DNA from 2 places in the Shewanella rhizosphaerae genome. Region 2 is predicted to be linked to the other one. Evidence: predicted binding sites of a transcription regulator. Region 2 holds the regulator's gene; the other holds the start of a gene.

Region 1 (10,456 bases), 230 kb from region 2:
ATGGTGGCCAGGTCCTGCCGCACACTCTTGCTGCCGGGCAGTATGATGAGATCGGCATCAATTGCCTGACCGTCGTAGGCCTCGTTTACCTGTTGATAGCGCAAGTCGATATCCGGATGCAGCCTGAGAGGATCGAAATCTGTGTGATTGCTGATGCGGGGAAAGACCAGCACCAACACCCGAAAGCGAGTGTTGCCACTGCTCACCTGACGGGCATCCAGGGCGTCCTCGGCCTCCAGATGCAGATCATTAAGGTAGGGCAAGACGCCCAGCACGGGCTTGTCTATCCTGGCCTCTAGCCAATCCAGGCCGGGCTTAAGCAGGGAGATGTCACCGCGAAAACGATTGATCACCACGCCTCTGACTCTGGCCTGCTCCGATGCAGACAACAGCGCCAGGGTGCCGACGATATGGGCGAACACCCCGCCTTTGTCGATGTCGGCGATCAGGATCACCGGGCAGTCCACCGCCTCGGCGAAGCCCATGTTGGCGATATCTCCCTCCCGCAGGTTGATCTCCGCCGGGCTGCCCGCCCCTTCCACCAGGATCAGCTCATACTGCCGCTCCAGGCGTGACAGCGAGTCCAGCACCGCCGCCATCGCCTTGGTGCGATAGCCCTGGCTGTCTTTGCCAAAATAGGTCTGGGCCTCCATGTGGGACAGGGCCTTGCCCTGGACTATCACCTGGGAGCTGGTATCCGAATTAGGTTTAAGCAGAATGGGATTAAAGTCTGTGTGGGGGGCGAGGTAACAGGCCTCGGCCTGCAGCGCCTGGGCGCGGCCTATCTCACCGCCATCAAGGGTCACCGCGCTGTTGAGCGCCATATTCTGCGGCTTGAAGGGCGCCACCCTGCGCCCCTGACGGGCGAAGTAGCGGCACAGACCCGCCACTAGGGTGCTCTTACCCGCATCCGAGGTAGTGCCCTGCACCATCAAGATATTGCCACTCGCCTCTTGATTGCTATTGCCCTGCTCGCTCTGTTTACTCTGGTTGCACTGATTACTTAAGTTATCTGGTGTCATTGGCTTCTCTTCCTATTCCTTGGCGCCCTGGCTCGTCTCATCCTTGAGGATCAGCGGCAGACCCGCGGTGACCAAGACCACCTGCTGGGCTCGCTGAGCGATCGCCTGATGCAGCCAACCCGCCTCATCGACGAAGCGGCGACTCAAGGGGTCGGCAGGTACCACGCCGCAGCCCACCTCGTTGCTGATCAGCACGACAGCTCCGGGCGCAGTTTCCAAGGTGCGCAGCAGCGCCGCCTTGGCGCTCGGCCAGTCATCGCCCTCGAGTAGCTGATTGGTGAGCCAGAGGGTGAGGCAATCGACTAAGATCACCCGTTTCTCCCTGGCGTGAGTTTCGATACAGGCACTCAAGTGTAGCGGACACTCCAGGGTCTGCCAGGGCAAACCATCCTCACTGCGCTCATCCTGGTGGCGGGCGATACGCGCGCGCATCTCTTCATCCAGCCCCTGGGCGGTGGCCACAAACAGGCACTCATACCCCTTGGCCACATAATCGGCCACCAGGGAAAGGCCGTGGCGAGACTTGCCGCTGCGGGCGCCGCCAAGAACCAGGTGCATCATAGGCTGATCACCAGGATAAAGAGGTAACAGAGCAGCTCGATCACCTGCTGGGTCGCCCCCAGCACATCGCCTGTATAGCCGCCGATCTGACGACGATAACTGCGTACCAGCAGCTGGCGCGCCGCCAGCAACACCAAACAGAGCGAGAGCGCCGAGGCGATACCGCTGAGCCAGAGGGTGAGAATGCCGGTCAACAGCAAAATTCCGAGCTCGTTGGGGGTCTGCGACTGGGCCAGAGGTTTGCTCTTGCTGCTGTCGTCATCACGCACATAGGTCTCGGTGAAGATTAAGGAGGCCGCCACCATACGGCTCAGGCAGTGGCCCACCACCAAGGCTGCCATCACAAGATCGCCATCGAACAGGGCAATTTCACTGAGCAGCACAAATTTGAACAGCAGGCTCATCACTAGGGCGAGCACGCCATAGGTGCCAACCCGCGAGTCTTTCATTATGGTGAGCTTATCCTGCACCTGCCAGCCACCACCGAATCCGTCGGCGGTATCCGCCAGGCCATCTTCGTGAAAGCCGCCGGTGAGCAGTAGCCCGGCCACCATGGCGAGTAAGATGGCGACGCTGATAGGCAATACCTGAGTCGCCAGGCTATAGACCAGGGCGCAGAGGCCACCGACAAGCACGCCGACCAAGGCGAAGTAACGGCTGGCCTGATTGAGCCGCTCATTGTCGACCTTCACCCAGGTCGGCATGGGGGTCCGGGTAAAGAAGCCCATGGCGATAAAAAACAGGTTTAACTCTCTGGCAAACATCTTCGCGCTTTCCCTTTTGGTTCCTTAGATTGCTATTGCCGCTAAATCGAAATGCCCATCTCTTCGAGGGAGGCCATCTCGTTGTAAAACTTGGCCGCCGCCTGCACCAGGGGCACCGCCAGCGCCGCCCCGGTTCCCTCACCAAGACGCAGTCCGAGAGACAAGAGCGGCTGGGCATTGAGATGCTCCAGCATCAGTTTGTGGCCGCGCTCGCCAGACTCGTGGGCGAAGATCATATAGTCCCGGGCGTGGGGCGCGATAGTCACCGCCGCCAGCGCCGCCGCCGTGGCGATGAAGCCGTCGATCAGCACCAGCATCTTCAGCTCCGCCGCCGCCAGTATGGCGCCCGTCATCTGCACTATCTCGAAGCCACCCAGGCAGGCCAGCACGCCATAGGGGTCGTCAAGCTGCTCGCGGTGCAGATGCAGCGCCTGCTCCACCAGCAGCTGTTTGCGTGCCAGGGTGGCGGCATCTATGCCTGTGCCCCGACCGACACACTCGGCCGCCTCGCGCCCCATCAGCGCCGCCATGATGGCCGCCGCCGAGCTGGTGTTGCCTATGCCCATCTCGCCGAAGGCGATCAGGTTACAGCCGCGGCCGTGATGCAGCGCGACTCGCTCCCTGGCCATGGCGAAGCCCTGCTTGACCGCGCCCAGGGTCATGGCGGGCTCGCGATGAATCGCACCTGTGCCAGCCCCCAACCTGTGGTTGATAAGCTTAGGCTGATCATGAATCTCCTGGGCGATGCCGCAGTCGATCACCTCCATGGTGATCCCTCCCTGGGCACAGAACAGATTGATGGCCGCGCCGACCTTGAGGAAATTCATCACCATCTGGGTAGTCACCTCACTCGGCGCGATGGAGACGCCGGAGGCGGCGATGCCGTGATCGCCGGCAAACACCAAAAGGGTTGGTTTGGTTATCTGCGGCTTGTCTGGACCCAGCACCCTGGCGATAGTCATCGCCAGGGTCTCGAGCGCGCCGAGGGCGCCGAGAGGCTTGGTCTTAGTGTCTATTTTCTGCTGGATCTTGGCATCGAACTCGCTACTTACCTCAGTGACTTCAAACATACTGGTACCTCATATCGCTCGCCCTCGTTCTCGATTCTTTCCAATCCACACCTTCTTTGCAGGCATAGTTCGGCACAGTTCAATACTCTTCTCCATCCTGACGCTTCTCCTTCCATACACAGAGGACCTAAGCTAGTTGCCACGCTTGCCGCCCAGGATAAACAGGAAGAAGAGGCTGCCTATCACAGCCGTGATGATCCCCACCGGCAGCTCCTGATAGCTGAGCAGGCAGCGCGCCAGCACATCTACCCAGATCATAAACAGGCCGCCCACCAGGGCCGTCAGCAGCAGGGCGAAACGCCCGGGCAGCAATAGCCGCACCATGTGGGGCACCATCAGGCCGACGAAGCCGATGCCGCCACAGTTGGCCACCAGGACGGCGGTGATCAGCGAGCAGAGCAGCAGGCTGACGAGACGCAGGCGCTGCACCCGAATGCCCAGGGTATGGGCGGTCTCATCCCCCGCCTGAATGGCGAGGATCTGCCGCTTAAGCAGTAGCAAGATGGCGCTCGCCGCCAACACCAGCAGCCAGGGCAGCCAGAGCATCTGCCAGCTCGCCTTAGCAAAGCTGCCCAGGCTCCAGAACAGCACAGAGGCGGCCGATTGCGGCCCGGAGAAATAGAGCATCAGGCTGGCCAGCGCGCCAAACAGGAAGGAGATCGCCACCCCGGAGAGCAACATGCGCTCTATCTGGGTGTTGAGATCCCGCCCGCACAGGGCCAACACCATGAGCACCGCCAGGCTGGCACCGATAAAGGCGCCAAGCGGCAGGCCGACACTGGCCAAAGCGCCGCCGACACCGCCCAGCAGGGTGATCACCACAACCGCCCCCAGACTGGCGCCCGAGGAGATGCCAAACAGATAGGGGTCGGCCAGGGGATTGCGAGTCACCGTCTGCAACACGGCGCCCGCCAGCGCCAGGCCGAAGCCGGCAATGAAGGCCAGCAGGATGCGTGGCAGGCGCAGCTCAATCAATATTCTTGCGGTCACGCCGCCGGGATCGGCGCCGCTCAGCTTGGCCAGCAGCACCTCAAGCACCTCGGCGACGCCTATCTGCGCCGCGCCGAAGCTCACCGCCAGCACAGGAGTCGCCAGGGTCAGCAGTCCCAGGCAGACGAAGGCCAGGTGTTGCAGCGGACTATAGCCTCTTCCCAGACTCAGGCTAGCGCTCATCATGGTTAGCCTCCTTCGCCTCAAGGGGCTGGTCACCCAAGTCATTGCAGTGCTGAGCACTCTGACCGCCATCTTGAAGGTGATAGCCATAGAAATAGTTAATCTGCGGGTTGCCGTGCTGTGGATGGGACGATACCTGACAGCAGACGCCGAACACCCTGGCGATCTGCGCCTCGCTCAGCACCTGTTTGGGCGAGCCTTGAGCCACCGCCTTGCCCTGATCCAGCAGCAAAAGCTGATCGCACAGGGCGCTGGCGAGATTGAGGTCGTGAATCGAGATCACCACAGTCACCCCCAGGGCCTTGAGCAGCTCGAGGATCTGGATCTGATAGCGGATATCCAGGTGATTGGTGGGCTCATCGAGGATCAACAGCTTAGGCTGCTGCACTATGGCGCGGGCGATCAGCGCCCGCTGCTTCTCGCCCCCGGACAGGGAGGCATAGGTCTGTCCGGCGCGATCCTTGAGCCCAACTGTCTCCAGGGCCTGACTCACCGCCAGGCGGTCAGCCTTAGTGGTCATGGAGAAGGCGGCCTTATGTGGCGTAAGCCCCAATGCCACCAGCTGGGCCGTGGTCATGTCGAAATGCTGAGGCGTGTCTTGCAGCACAACGGCCACCTCGCGGGCAAAGGCCCTGGCGCTCAGGCTGGCGATTGGCTGACCAAACAGTTGGATCTCGCCGCTGCTAGGCGTAAGGAAACGATAGAGGCAGCGCAGCAGGCTGGACTTACCAGCGCCATTGGGGCCTATGATCCCCAGCATCTTACCCTCTAGCAGATCCAACTTGACCCCAGAAAGGATGGCGCGCTCGCCGCAGCGCCAGCTGAGATCCCGTACCGACAGCGCCGGGCGCGCGCAGGCGCCATCGCCTGCACCTAGGTTCGATCCTTCACTGGCGCCGTGAGACAGGAGTGATTCTGTTTGTGATGCCTGACTAGGGGCGCTCAAGATCGCGCCCTCCGGGGAGCAGCGCCGAGGCGCCCTCGCCCTTGGACCAGACTCGGCCCCGAGGTATTCTTCATCTATTGGCTCCCTCAAGTCACCCGCTTGAGATAGTGGTTGGAGAGTAGGCAGGTATCCTGACTCGTGGCAAACCGGTCGACTTAGACCTAGCGGCACACTCACAGTTGCGGGCACAGTTTGGGCTAGCGGCGCGAGGCCTTCCCCAATTCCCTATTAAGTCCGAGTTATCGCCTTGGCGATCTCGACACCATACTCCCGGCGCAGGCGGTCCCTGCGCCCGGTTATTATGCTAAATTTTGCCGCAGACACAAGGACAGACTCAATCGGCGTCATGCCAGTGCAGACGCCAGTAGCCCTCCCCCGCCTTGTCGCGATAGTGACTTATCTTGACCACGCTGCCGTAGTCCAAACTCAGCCGGGTATAGAAGCCCACGGCGCGCTCTACCCCCAGGGCCTTGGCCATCAGGTGGCGTATCACGCCGCCGTGAGTGAGCAGTAACAAGGCCTCGCCGCAATGCTGATGCACCAACTGCTCGACCACCTCGTCGACACGCCGCTCGAACTCAGCCATGGGCTCCCCCTCGGGCAGCGGATTGGCCCAAGGGTCTTGCCAATAGGCACTCAACTCCTCGCCATGATCGGCATGCAGCTCAGGGATAGGCTGGCCATCCCAGCGGCCGAAGTAGATCTCCTTGAGCCCGGCATCCAGGGCCACCTTCACCTGATTCTTAGCGGTGAGGTGCTCGGCAAATACACGGCAACGCTTGAGCGGCGAGCTGATCACCCTGTCCACCGCCTGGGGCAGCTTGGCATAGGCCAGCTGCATCTGGGCGAAGCCTATCTCTGTGAGAGGTTGATCGCTATGGCCGCGCAGCAGATTGCCGCCTTCACATTCGCCGTGGCGCATCAAATAGAGTGTCGTTTGCGTCATAACTGCAGCATTAAACCTTTAAAATCTAGATGGTTAGCAGGATACTCTCTGGAAGTATCCCTTGGCAATGAAAGATAAATAAGGCCTTGAAAAACTTTCAGATTCACCCACTTTCAAGGGGAGAGCCTTTTGCCATGAGAACGCGGCTTAGCCGCCATTCTTCCTCGAAGCCAAACCAGATTTAAGCTTATACTCATTTGACTTGCCCTGGGTATTATAAGTCGATTAGTATAGACGTCTATACGTTTATACATCCAAAATAAAAATAGCACGTCAAATCGATAGACGCGGCAGTTTAGGCAATAGGTCAGTTGAAGTAGGTGAAAGTTATGGCGACCCAATCCCCTGTTCGAAACGTAAGGCAGATTAACGACGCGATCCGCGCGCGGCTCGATAAGGAAATTTTGATCCTCGACGGCGCCATGGGCACCATGATCCAGAACCACAAACTGGAGGAGGCCGACTTTCGCGGCGAACGCTTTGCCGAGTGGCCCTGCGATCTCAAGGGTAACAACGACCTGTTGGTGCTGACCCAACCCGAGCTTATCAAGCAGATCCACAGAGATTACCTGCTGGCAGGCGCCGACATCATAGAGACCAACACCTTCAACGCCACTCAGGTGGCCATGGCCGACTATGAGATGCAGTCGCTGTCACGGGAGATCAACTTAGAAGGCGCTCGCCTCGCCCGCGCCGCCTGTGATGAGGTGGCCGCCGAAACCGGCCGTCAATGCTATGTGGCCGGGGTTCTCGGCCCCACCAACCGCACCTGCTCTATCAGCCCGGATGTGAACGACCCTGGCTATCGTAATATCCATTTCGATGACCTTGTGGAAGCCTATATCGAGTCGACCCAGGCCCTTATCGAGGGCGGCGCGGACATCATCATGGTCGAGACCATCTTCGATACCCTCAATGCCAAGGCGGCGCTGTTTGCCATCGAGACATTGTTCGAACAACTGGGCCAACGCCTGCCCGTGATGATCTCGGGCACCATTACCGATGCCTCGGGCCGCACCCTGACGGGCCAAACTACAGAAGCCTTCTATAATTCGCTGCGCCACGTGAAGCCGCTCTCCATCGGCCTCAACTGCGCCTTGGGGCCACAGGAGCTGCGCCCCTATGTGGAGGAACTGTCGAAGATCGCCGAGTGCTATGTGTCGGCGCACCCCAACGCCGGCCTGCCCAACGAGTTTGGCGGCTATGACGAGACCCCGGAGCAGATGGCCGAGGTGATTGGCCCCTGGGCCGAGGAAGGCCTGCTCAACATCATAGGCGGCTGCTGCGGCACCACGCCAGACCATATCAAGGCGATCCGCGCCGCCGTCATCAAGCATAGCGCCCGTAAATTGCCCGATCTGCCGGTGGCCTGTCGCCTCTCAGGCCTGGAGCCGCTGACCATAGATGCCGATTCCCTGTTTGTGAACGTGGGCGAGCGCACCAACGTGACCGGCTCGGCCAAGTTTCTACGCCTTATCAAGACGGGCGAATATGAAGAGGCGCTGTCGGTGGCCCGGGATCAGGTGGAAAACGGTGCCCAGATCATCGATATCAACATGGACGAGGGGATGCTGGACGGCGTCGAGGTGATGCAGAAGTTCCTCAACCTTATCGCCTCCGAGCCGGACATCAGCCGGGTGCCTATCATGATCGACTCCTCCAAGTGGGAGGTGATCGAGGCCGGACTCAAGTGCATTCAGGGCAAGGGCGTGGTGAACTCCATCTCCCTCAAGGAGGGCGAGGCCAAGTTTATCGAGCAGGCCACCCTAGTGAAGCGCTACGGCGCGGCGGCCATCATCATGGCCTTCGACGAAGTTGGCCAGGCCGACACCATGGCGCGCAAGATAGAGATCTGTACCCGCGCCTACCGGGTATTGGTGGATAAGGTCGGCTTCCCGCCGGAAGATATCATCTTCGACCCCAACATCTTCGCCATCGCCACCGGCATCGACGAGCACGACAACTATGCGGTGGATTTCATCGAGGCGACCCGCGAGATCAAACGTACCCTGCCCCATGCCATGATCTCCGGCGGCGTGTCTAACGTCTCCTTCTCCTTCCGTGGCAACAACCCGGTGCGCGAGGCGATCCACGCCGTGTTCCTCTATCACGCCATCCAAGCGGGGATGGACATGGGCATAGTCAACGCCGGGCAGCTGGCGATCTATGACGATATCGATCCCGAGCTTAAGGCCAGGGTAGAGGCCGTGGTGCAGAATCTGCCCTGCCCGGTGGAAGGGTCCAACAACACAGAACAACTGCTGGAGATCGCCGAGCAGTACCGTGGCGACGGTGCGGCGGGCGCCAAGAAGGAAGATCTCGAGTGGCGCAGCTGGCCAGTCAACAAACGGCTGGAGCACGCCCTGGTCAAGGGGATCACCGACTTTATCGACCAGGACACCGAAGAAGCCCGCCAGCTGGCCAGTCGTCCGCTGGATGTGATCGAAGGCCCGCTGATGGATGGCATGAACGTGGTCGGCGATCTGTTTGGCTCGGGCAAGATGTTCCTGCCCCAGGTGGTGAAATCGGCGCGGGTGATGAAGAAGGCGGTGGCCTACCTCAACCCCTACATAGAGGCGGAAAAAGTCGAGGGCGAGTCCAACGGCAAGATCCTCATGGTGACGGTTAAAGGCGACGTGCACGACATAGGCAAGAACATCGTCGGCGTGGTGCTAGCCTGTAACGGCTACGAGGTGGTGGACCTCGGCGTCATGGTGCCCGTCGAGAAGATCATAGAGGTCGCCAAGGCGGAAAAGGTAGATATCATAGGCATGTCGGGGCTTATCACCCCGAGCTTGGATGAGATGGTGCACAACGTCAAAGCCTTCCACAAGGCGGGGCTGAATATTCCCTCCATCATAGGCGGCGCCACCTGCTCCAAGATCCACACCGCAGTGAAAATCGCACCCCACGCCCCCGAAGGCGCCATCTATATCGCCGACGCCTCGCGCGCCGTGCCCATGGTGGCCAAGCTGATCAACAAGGAGACCCGTCAGGCGACCATAGATGCCGCCTACGAGGAATATCGGGTGATGCGCGACAAACGCAACTCACAGGCCAAGCGCAAGCAGATCGTCTCCCTGGAGGCCGCACGGGAAAATCGCTGCCAGCAAGACTGGAACGCCCATACGCCTTTCGTTCCGAATCAACTGGGCAGACAGGTGTTTGACGACTATCCGCTGGAAGACCTGGTCGATCGCATCGACTGGACGCCATTTTTCCGCAGCTGGGAGCTACACGGCCACTTCCCCAAGATCCTCGATGACGAGGTGGTAGGCGAAGAGGCGCGCAAGCTCTATCAAGATGCCAAGGCGATGCTCAAGACCATAATCGATGAGAAGTGGCTCACGGCCAAGGCGGTCATCGGCCTCTTCCCGGCCAACACGGTCAATTATGATGATATCGAGATCTACACAGACGAGAGCCGTAGCAAGGTTGAGATGACCACTCACCATCTGCGGATGCAGATAGAACGTGTGGGCAACGACAACTTCTGTCTCGCCGACTTCGTCGCGCCGAAAGACTCTGGCGTCGCCGATTACATGGGTGGCTTCGCCGTCACCGCAGGACACGGCATCGACGAACATGTGGCCCGCTTCGAGGCCAACCATGACGACTACAGCGCCATCATGCTCAAGTGTCTAGCCGACCGTCTGGCCGAGGCCTTCGCCGAACGGATGCACGAGCGGGTGCGTAAGGAGTTCTGGGGCTACGCCGCCGATGAGAACCTGGATAACGAGGCGCTGATCCGCGAGAAATACAAGGGCATACGTCCGGCCCCCGGTTACCCCGCCTGCCCGGATCACACAGAGAAAGGCCTGCTGTGGGAGCTACTAAAGCCCGACGAGACCATAGATCTCAAGATCACCGAGAGCTACGCCATGTTCCCCACCGCCGCCGTCTCCGGCTGGTACTTCGCCCACCCACAGTCACGTTACTTCGGCGTGACCAACATAGGTAAAGATCAGGTGGAG
Region 2 (10,456 bases):
TCGCCTCCTTGGCGCTGACATATTTGGCCCTCAGGCTGCCGATGGCGCTTAAGGGGGCGACGGCGCGCCCGGCCAGGATGGAGCAGGCCGCCAAGCCCCCCGTGGTCAGGTTACCGTTGAGCACCTCGAAACAACCTATCATCACCAGGCACAAGGTGGTGGCCTGGGCGGTGCCCTGGATCAGCTCCTGTAGTTTCGCCGACAACCAGTCGACCTCCTCCTGCTGGGCGAGGCGCTGATGATTGATCTTCTTATAGGCATAGGTCATGCGGGACTCGAGGGCCATCGCCTTGGTGGTAGTGAGGCCTGAGAGCACCAGCATCAAGAGGCGGGTGCGCTCATCCTGGCTCAGGCTTAGCTCCTTGGTGGCGAGAGAGAGTTTCTGCCCCAGCTGCCATACTCTCACGCCGGCGATCAGCCAGACGATCAGTGGGATAAACACCAGCGGCCCGCCAATGTAGGCCACCAGGGCGAGGAAGATGATCACGAAGGGGAAATCCATCATCGCCACGGCCGCCTGGCCGGAGTAGATGTCGCGCATGGCCGCTATGCTGTGGATGCCGTGGGAGATTTTGCCCGCGCCGAGATTCTCTATGTGGTGGTAATCGGCATTGATGAGACGCTTCACAACCCGGGTGATGGTATGCAGCTCATAGTTGGCTGCCGAGGCGCCCAGCAGCCAGCTACGGGCGTACCTGAGTATCAGCTCCAACAGGATGGCGATAGCGACTCCAATCACAAGAACCGTTGCCGTCCCGTGTGCCTCGTTGGGCAAGATACGATCGTAGATCTGTAACATGGTGAAAGGCAGGGCGAGTGAAAGCAGATTGATAAACACAGAGGTGAGGAGCAGTTCGTTGAACGACTGATTCTGTGCGAGCAAACGAAAGGTTTTAACCATCTATGCCGTCCCTTGGAATAATTGGTGATTAAACAAGAGTGTAGTTCAATGTTGCTAGGACTAAAGCTAGCAGCTAAGACAAGGGTTAGATATAAGACAAATTTCTATACTTTTGATTTAGCTGCAAAGCTTGCCTCGTCATTATTTTGAGCGGATTGGCTGCCTGGCGGATTGGTAGCCTGATGGGTGAGTGCGATGGGCAAAAAAAAGAGGCCTGGTAGACCAGACCTCTTTGCTGCAGGGAGATGACGAAAGGGGATTACAATTTACTTGGCGTGTTTAGCGCCTTTCTTGTTCTTCATTGGGTCGCCTTCGTAACCTAAGGCTTGCCAATCTAAACGTGTGCCCTTGTTGTGGCAGTCGTTACACTTGAGCGCCTGATCTTTTGGCGAAACCATGTGGTTGATGCGCCACCACATCTCGGTTTCGGCAAAGCCATGCTCACCACTGTACTTGATGCCTTGCTGGGCCAGTGCCTGGTTAGCCTCCATGCCAAGTTTGGCGGCCTTATCCCAGTCGAACTCTTTCCAGTAACCGCCCTTGCCATAGACCTTGGCGGTGACGAAGATGTTCTGCTTCTTGTCGTAGATCTGCTTGCCGCGATGCACCTTGAATGGGTAGATCTTGGCGGTCTTGTCTGTGATATCACCCAGTGGCGAAGTCAGCTTAGTGACCTTGGATGGATCCATCTTGTCACCCACCATGTAGGCATCTGCCTTGCCGTTGTACCAGGCGTATTCAGGCTTGACCATCTTGCCCCAGACGAAGCTGCCTTTCTTCTTCATGAAGGTGTGCTTGCCATACTCGTCCACGGTTTCCTCTTGATCGCTACCAGCGGTAGACCAGTCCCAGCTCATCTTGGTCGGTTCGTTACGGGCGAAGAAAGGAATATGGCAGGTCTGACAGGCGACGCTGGCCGTATGGGTGTTGAGGCGCTTGTTGGCATGTGGCGCGCTATCGTGGCAGTTTTCACAGCCGATATCGTTCTCACCGCCTGGCGATACGCCCATGGCATTACCAGTGATCTGGTGTTGCTGGGTGGTATGACAGGTCTGGCACTGGAAGTCATTGCCATCGCTGTCCATGTGTACGTCGGTGGCCTTGTCGGGATAGGCCATGGAGGAGTCGAGATCCCCATGCTTCACCGCGTCGCCGCCGCCACCGTAGAAGTGGCAAGAGCCACAGTTGTCACGTACCGGCATGCCGACATTTTGTGCCACACGTTCCAGGTTGACCTTAGCCAGGGCCTCGCCGGCACCGGCAGGGTCTTTGACATAGGTACCTGTGGTGTCGTGACACACCAGGCAGTCGACCTTGGTCATGTCGCTAAAGTCGAAGTTGTTGTCTTTCCAGCCATAGCCTGCGTGACAGCTGGTACATCTAGGCTCGTTACCGGCGATAGAAGTACAGAAGTTGTTGATGGCGTTCTTCTTACCCCGTTTTACCGTGCGTCCGGGCAGCTTCTGTTCTAGCTCCCAGGTCCAGTGAGACGACTTCATAAAGTCTTTGGCGTGATCTTCATGGCATTCGATGCACTGCTCGGTCACCTGAGAGCCCTGGGTAAAGGGTCCCTGAATGGCTTCCTTATGCGGGTTTTCGGCGATGGCATTGAGGCTGGCCAAGCCGAAGATCCCTGCAGCAAACATCGCCGTGAGAGAATGTGTGTGTTTCATTGTCTGTTCCCTACCCCCGGCCTAGGCCGGGGGAGATAGCTTAGTTAGAAGTTGACGACGAGTGAGGCATTGATGTCATAGGCGGTATCGACTACTGGCAACATGGAGAAGGCAGAGCCAGCGATCACATCATCCACTTTTTGTGGGGCGCCCACCGGAGTGCCACTGCCGGTATATTCGTAGTCGTAGTAGAGACCAGCGAGTTTGATAAACATTCTTGGGTTGATATCAAACATATAGTAGGCCTCGGCCACATGACCACGGGTAGCCAGCTTGCTGCCGATAGGATCGTCTTGTGCCTGAGTAAATGGGGTCCAGTACTTGGAACCATAGTTATACTCGAGGCCGAACTTGCCGTAAGGCGCTGGGATCTGAATACCCACATAGATACCGTAACCATCTTTGGTGTCGTTCTCATCGGCGGCGCTTGGCATCATGATGATCTCGCTGCCGTCGGCATTGAGCTGTGCTTCGAATACCGCATCGCTGAGCATGCCACCAAACATACCGGCATTACCGTTGCCTTCGGCGCGGGTCCAACCGAAAGAGGCGAAGGCCTTGAAGTCTTCATCGCTCTCGTAGGCGTAGCCGATGCCGCCCAGGTACATGTCGCCGATCACGCCGCTAGGCTGTACTCGGGTCTGGAAGTTGAAGTTGCTGAACTTCTGCATGTCCTGATACATGGTGGGGGCAAAGATTCCCGCTAGCTGTGTTGGGAAGGCCATGGTGCCCTTGAAGCCATCGTTGATATCTTTGGCGCCAAACAGGGTGAATTGCAGGAAGTGGTTACCGTCGTTGATGGCATCTATGTTAAAGCCGCCTAGGTGGGTGTCTTTGGTGACGATATCGCCAAACATCTCACCATTGCCCCACTGTGACTCGAAGCCCTGGCCGTAACAGAAGCGCACTACCTGACCTTCGATGCCGGTGATCTCACCCAGCTTGTAACCCAGAGTTAGACCATCGAAGTTGAAGTTAACTAGGTGACCCGATGGTGTACCGCCGCGTTTCTCGTTTTCACGATATTGGGTTGGTGGGCCATAGGTAGATGGACGACGACCGATAGAGAGGTAGGTGTTGCTGCCACCTATGTTCTTCCAGTCGAAGTAGGCGCGTTCTACCCTGAGCCAGTCGCCGCTGGTGTTACCACTGTTGGTGCCGTCCATGGTGAAGGAGCGCCATGAGTCGAAGACTTGAACACCTGTGGAGTCGCCCCAGTTTTTGTACATGCTGAGACGGCCGGCGAAGCTGACGTTATCCCATACCTTGGCCTTGAGGTTGAGTCGCAGACGCGTGGTATAGAAGATGTCGTTGTTGATATCTTGGGTGGTCTTGGGGGCCAGCACGTAAGGCATCACGCCTTGTAGCATGCCGCTCTGGAAGGCGGCGGCAAGATCCGGATTGGCCGCCATCATCTGTCCCAGGGGGGAGTTGGGATCGTTAGGCATACCAAAGGCACCAGACATGGCTTTAGCACCAAAATCGTTGAAGTCCACCTTGATTGCAGGGTTCCAGGTGACATTTTGGTAGTGCAATGAATGGGCCTTGGTACGGAAATCGCCAGTGATCTCTAATCGGTCGAGAGCGGTGTGGCGCTCGTTCTTATCGACGCGGCTGTTGATCTGATCGATCTCTTCGGTGAGATCGGCAAGTTGTTGTTTAAGTTCGGCTATTTTTTGCGCATCGCTATCGGCGGCATAGACTGAGCCTGACATAGCCAGAGCGTTAGCGATCAATATAGACAGTAGAGTACGCATGTGAATCTCTCCTTAGGCGCTCATCGGGAGCGGTGAATGAGCGCTTCGATTACGAAATCTGTGGTTAACCGCAAGTCTGTGGCTGATCTGAGTCGGCCGCGTGGTCGTATAAGAACTGCTGGATATCAAGGCGTTCTTTGTCGGAGAGCTTTTTAAATACGTCTGGTTGGGCGCTGTGCATGTCGCGCTTGAAGAAGCGATCCCACTGGCTCATGGTCTTGCTCATGGGCGTGAGTTCACCGGCGGCATCGCCCTTGCTGTGGCAGGCTTTGCACTCTTTTTTATAAAGATGTTTCCCTTTCTTAGGGTTACCACCGTCGACGGCGTAGACTTGTCCGCCTACGGTGAAGGCGAGGAGTAAGCATGTAGCTATTTTGGCAACGTTTTTCATCATCATTTTCCTTAACCGCTACTCTGAGCGATTTATTAACCTGAAACAAAATGCTTGTTTCTTGTTGGAAAATTTACCAAAAGGGGGTAGTTGTAAATTTGATGTTGATCACCTTCATGAAAAAAATCTAATTGATAAAAATATCATGGATAAAAATCTAATGAACAAGGTGTAATGCAATGAAATTTAATGATTTTTGTTTTTAAGGTTTTGCTATCTTGTGATCTTGCTCTCGGGGAGAAACTACCTAGTTAGATCACACTTTATTATTTCAGCTCTCTCTAAATAGGTATTTTTGCTTGTTTTTGTATTGCAAATGGGCCTGTTTTAACGGGCTGAGTGGCGAACCGAATCGGCAGGTTTCTCTGGCAATGGGAAGGGGCGGCGAAATGATTTAAAAAAAAGTGTCTGATCGAGCTGTTTTGAGAGCACTTTTTAGCCGTCTTAGTCTATCTTTAAAGACGACTCGGGTAGATTCCTGAGCGAGAACAAAAATAATGAACGGGGTGAATGAGATGAAATACCTTAGCTTGGTCATCGCAGTGTTATTGTCTGGTAGTGCCTCATTGGTATCTGCCGCCTCCCTCTACAACGAGGCCCGTAGTGATGCCATGGGCGGAACCGGGGTCGCGGCCTCTAACCGCGAAGGTGCCGCCTTTATCAATCCCGCCCTGTTAGCCATTCATGCCCCCAAGTATTCCGGCGGCGCGGTGATGTTGCCCGTGCTGGGCGCCGAGGCAGCCAATATCGATAACCTGACCGATAAGTTCGACGCCCTGCAGGCCTCCTATGACGGTCTGGAGGCGGCCATCAATGCCAGCGACGTCACTGGGATCACCAATTACCGCGACATGCTGGTCGCCGATCTCAAGTCCCTCGATGGTGAAAATGCCTATGGCAGCGTGGGGCTAGGTTTTTCCGTGGTTTTACCGACCAAGCGCATGCCTATGTCGATCTTTTACAAGACCTATATCGATGCGGTGAGCGTGGCGGTGATCGAGGACAGCGACATAGACGCCCTGACCAATCTTGACCCTAACAATCCGCCTGCGGTTACCGATCTGGATTCACAGGGGGCCGTGGTGGCCGGTGCCATCTCAGATCTTGGTGTGGCCCTTAGCTTCCCGCTGTCGATCGTCAATATGCCGGTCGCCGTGGGTATCTCGCCCAAGCTTCAGCGTATCGACACCTATAACTATGTGGTCAGCGCCAACAACTTTGACGCCGATGATTTCGACGACAACAAATACCGCAACGACGATACCGTGGCAAACCTGGATATCGGCGTGGCCATTCAGCCACTCGAACGCATGACCATAGGCCTGTCGGGACGTAACCTGGTGAGCCAGAAGCTGGACACCGTCGAGGCGATGGGGCGCAAGTTTATCTACCGTGTCGAGGCTCTCTATACCTTAGGTGTGGCCTATGATTGGGATAACTTCAGCCTGACGACAGATGTGGATCTTAATGGTCATAAGCGATTCGATGAGATAGGAGAGACCCAGTATTGGCGTTTGGGCGGCGAGATGAGGGCGACCGATTGGCTGGCCCTGCGTGTCGGCTATCGCCACGATATGAAAGATACCAGTAGCAACCTCTATACCTTGGGTACAGGCTTTACCATAGGCCGCTCCTTTAATCTGGATCTCACCGGCCTGGTGGGCACAGATGACGCCGTGGGCGGGGTGATTCAGACCTCCTATCATTTCTAGAGATAGGTTTTTTAGAAACAATAAGGCCGGCTATGATGCCGGCCTTCTCTTGAGCCTAGGTGTTAGAGCAGGGCACTTAAGGACTTGGCGGCCAGCAAGATGGCGCTCAGGCTACAGAGCACCAGCGTCATGATGCGGGTCCTATTCTTGTCTATGCGTCCCACCAGGCGATTGGCCATCAGGTAACCCAGCAGCACAGAGGGGAGCAGCAGCGCCGAGCAGTAGAAGTGATGCAGGGTCAGTAGACCCGTAAGCCCTAGGATCACTATGGCGATGGTGGAGCTGAAGATGAAGAAGGCCGACAGGGCCGCGCGAAACTGCTTGGCATCTTTACCCGAGAGCAGTATGGCCAGCGGCGGTCCGCCGATAGCGGCGATGTTGCCAAAGATCCCCGAGATCACGCCGGCGATAAACAGGCTGCGGCGGTTGACCACCAGGTTGAGCCGCATCAGGCTCAGCAGTACGGCGATGGCAACGATGATGGCGATGGTCATGCCGAGCACGTCCTGGGGCGCGACCATGAGCAGGCCGGCGCCGATCAGTCCGCCGGGGATGCGTCCCAGTAAGGCATATTGCAGGCCGTTGAATTCCAGGGCGCCACGCTCACGGATCAGGGTTAGAAGGGCGATAGAGAAGCCCATCAGGATCACGGGCGCAGGCACCAGAGATGGCTCGATAAGGTAGAGCAGGGGCGCGGCGACGACCGCCATGCCGAAACCGATCAGGCTCTGGGTGAGGGCGCCGACGAAGACGATAAGCGAGGCTAGCGCCAGAATATGAGGATCGAGCGGAAGTGCAGGCACTGCAATGTTCCAGGCTAAGGTTGAAAACTAAAAGAGGGACCGCCTAGCGATCCCTCTATCGATTCGTGTGTGAGTGGATTACTCCATCTCTTCCCACTCTATGCCCATCTCGGTCATCAGACGTTTGACTTCGGCTGGGATGCTATCTGGCTTGTCTTTAGACAGGTCATCGTCTTGGGGGAGTGGTTGACCGGTGTAGGCGTGCAGGAAAGCCTCGCACAGCAGCTCGCTGTTAGTGGCGTGACGCAAGTTGTTGACCTGGCGCCGGGTGCGCTCGTCGGTTAACACCTTAAGCACCTTAAGAGGAATAGAGACAGTGATCTTCTTTACCTGCTCATTCTTCTTACCATGTTCAGCATAGGGGCTGATATAATCGCCATTCCACTCAGTCATTGACTCACCTGTAAATTCTAAAATTCGGTGCAGATTTTAAACCCTTACAAATTACAGTCAAATTATTGCCTCGAATTTTTGGCAAATGCAAATAGATTTCTAAATGTTTGGACGTCTAAACGTCCAAAAGTTGTTGACGCTCACTATCGGCTTAGGTACATTTAGACGTCCAGACATCTCTTTTGCCGAGGTGCCTGCCCAGATCCAATTTGAGGAGTTGAAGATGACAGCGCGTAAACTAGCCACCGCCGCCGTACGACGAGGCATAGAGTCAGACACTCAGCACGGTGCCGTGGTGCCGCCTATCTATCTGTCGACAAACTACTCGTTTGAAGGGCATCAACAGCCGCGGGCATTCGATTACAGCCGCTCAGGTAATCCGACCCGCTCTATTCTCGGTGATGCGATTGCCGAACTGGAACAAGGGGCGACCGGCGTGGTGACCTGTACCGGCATGGCCGCCATCACACTGGTGACTAGCCTGCTGGGCCCAGAGGATCTGTTGGTGGTGCCTCACGATTGCTATGGCGGCAGCTATCGCCTCTTCACCAACCTGGCCAAGAAGGGCGCTTTTAAGCTATTGGTGGTGGATCAAACCGATGATGCCGCGCTCGAGCAGGCGCTGAGCCAGTCACCCAAGATGGTGTGGCTTGAGACCCCCTCTAACCCGCTGCTGCGAGTAGTCGATATAGAGGCCATCGCCCAGGCGAGCCACAAGGTGGGTGCTCAGGTGGTGGTGGACAACACCTTCCTCTCTCCTGTGTTACAACAGCCACTGTTGCTGGGGGCCGATATCGTGGTGCACTCCACCACCAAATATATCAATGGTCACAGCGATGTGGTGGGCGGCGCCGTGGTGGCCAAAGCCCCTGAGGTGGGCGAGCTGCTGCACTGGTGGTCGAACACCCTAGGTCTGACGGGGTCAGCCTTCGACAGCTACCTGACCCTGAGGGGGCTGAGAACCCTGGCGGTGCGCATTCGTGAACACCAAGCCAACGCTCAGAAGGTATTGGCACTGCTTTGTGACCACAAGGCGGTGGAAAAAGTGTATTATCCGGGGCTTGCCGAGCATCCAGGCCATGAAATTGCGGCCAGACAGCAGAAGGGCTTCGGCGCTATGCTGAGTTTTGAGCTAAAAGGTGGCGAATCGGCACTCGTTGCCTTTTTAGATGCGTTACAATACTTCTCGGTAGCCGAGAGTCTGGGAGGCGTAGAGAGTCTGGTGGCGGTTCCCGCGACCATGACCCACAGAGCCATGGACCCAGAGGCGCGCCGTGAGGCGGGCGTGAAAGATACCCTGATCCGTTTGTCAGTGGGCATAGAAGATGGCGAGGATCTGGTGGCAGATATTCTTGCGGGTTTAGAAGCGGCTATCGCGGTAAGTAGTTAAAGGGTTTGAGGAGCAGATAATGACACGTTGTCATTTGCATAAGTTTGGTGGTTCTAGTTTAGCGGATGCAGATTGTTACCGCCGCGTCGCCCACATTTTACTGACCCATGGCCACAGCGATGATCTTATCGTAGTGTCGGCCGCGGGCAAGAGTACCAATTTCCTATATCGCCTGCTGGAGCTGTGCGACACAGATCAGCTGTGGCAGGAAGAGTTACAGGTGCTGGTGAGTTACCAGCAGAATCTAATCGAGCAGCTGCTCTCCAACGAGCAGGCCCGTAGCCTGAGAGAGCGACTGGCCACCGACAAGTCGCAGCTGACCAGCCTGTTGTCGCTCGATGAGCTCAACGATTATCAACGCAACCAGGTAGTAAGTTTCGGCGAGCGCTGGTCTTCCCGTCTGCTGGCGGCGCTGTTGCGCGAGTCTGGCGTGGCGGCGACCGATGTCGATGCCCGCACCCTACTGGTCGCCGATGAAGGCGCCGTACCGCAGATCCGCCTTGGCGAGTCGCGCCAGAAGGTGCAGGCGCTGCTCGAGGCCCATCCTCAAGAGCGTCTGGTGATCACCGGTTTTATCTGCGCCAACGAGCAGGGCGATACCCTGCTGCTGGGCCGTAACGGCTCAGATTTTAGCGCCACCTTACTGGCTAGCCTGGCGGATATCGAACGTGTCACCATCTGGACAGATGTGGAAGGCGTATTTAACGCCGACCCGAACCGAATTAACGATGCCAAGTTGCTTAAGAGCATGTCGCTCACCGAGGCGAACCGCCTGGCGCACCTTGGCTCTCCCGTGCTGCATAACCGCACTCTGCAGCCACTGTTCGACACCGAAGTCAGCCTGGCGGTGCGTTCAAGCTACGCCCCCCATACAGATTTTACCCTGATCGCCCCTAAGAGCTCGTCGGCCAGTGCCCCTGTGGTGACCAGCCTCTCCAGCGTCAGTCTGTTTAGTCTGACCATAGGGGTCGAGTTACCGCAGTTGCTGGCCTGTTTTGCCCAGGCTGGCCTGACGCCACTGGCCTATTGGTCGTTGGCCCACGGCCGCGCCGAGCTGGCCTTTACCCATGAGAATCAGAAGCAGGCCCAGGCGATCTTCGAGGCCAAGCGCAGCGAGCTGGGAATCGATGAGTTACAGCTGCGCGACGATCTCGGCTTGGTGGCCCTGGTGAGCGCCGATGCCAGCCTCTATCGCCGCGGCTTCTCGCGTCTGTTGAGCCGTGAGGCGCATCCTCTGTGTAATGATGGCCTTAGCCTGGTGACCCTGGTGCCTAAGGCGCAGGTAAACCTGTTGACCCAGAAGGTGCACAGACGCTGCGCCGGTCCGCGCAAGCGTATCGGTGTCCTGCTGCTGGGCATAGGCAACATAGGCGAAGCCTGGATCGATCTCTTCAAACGTGCCCGCCCCGTGCTCAATAAGGAGCTTGAGGTCAGCG

The links. The regulator MetJ, encoded in region 2, represses methionine synthesis genes. The targets are predictions, from matches to a motif close to TAGACGTCTAGACGTCTA.
Region 1: the regulator MetJ is predicted to act here: its motif matches at 6,714-6,731, upstream of metH (methionine synthase).

What each region holds. Positions count from the first base shown of each region.
Region 1 is NZ_CP080420.1:808,098-818,553, reverse strand. It holds gene K0I63_RS03700 (cobyric acid synthase) at 1-1,022, opposite strand, end outside; gene cobU (bifunctional adenosylcobinamide kinase/adenosylcobinamide-phosphate guanylyltransferase) at 1,035-1,583, opposite strand; gene K0I63_RS03690 (adenosylcobinamide-GDP ribazoletransferase) at 1,580-2,347, opposite strand; gene cobT (nicotinate-nucleotide--dimethylbenzimidazole phosphoribosyltransferase) at 2,389-3,417, opposite strand; gene K0I63_RS03680 (FecCD family ABC transporter permease) at 3,550-4,593, opposite strand; gene K0I63_RS03675 (ABC transporter ATP-binding protein) at 4,580-5,536, opposite strand; cobalamin riboswitch at 5,641-5,819, opposite strand; gene K0I63_RS03670 (histidine phosphatase family protein) at 5,871-6,482, opposite strand; gene metH (methionine synthase) at 6,812-10,456, shown strand, end outside.
Region 2 is NZ_CP080420.1:575,791-586,246, forward strand. It holds gene K0I63_RS02600 (ABC transporter transmembrane domain-containing protein) at 1-901, opposite strand, end outside; gene K0I63_RS02605 (tetrathionate reductase family octaheme c-type cytochrome) at 1,168-2,574, opposite strand; gene K0I63_RS02610 (DUF3373 domain-containing protein) at 2,619-4,331, opposite strand; gene K0I63_RS02615 (c-type cytochrome) at 4,396-4,725, opposite strand; gene K0I63_RS02620 (conjugal transfer protein TraF) at 5,238-6,434, shown strand; gene K0I63_RS02625 (sulfite exporter TauE/SafE family protein) at 6,497-7,237, opposite strand; gene metJ (met regulon transcriptional regulator MetJ) at 7,316-7,630, opposite strand; gene metB (cystathionine gamma-synthase) at 7,854-9,020, shown strand; gene K0I63_RS02640 (bifunctional aspartate kinase/homoserine dehydrogenase II) at 9,040-10,456, shown strand, end outside.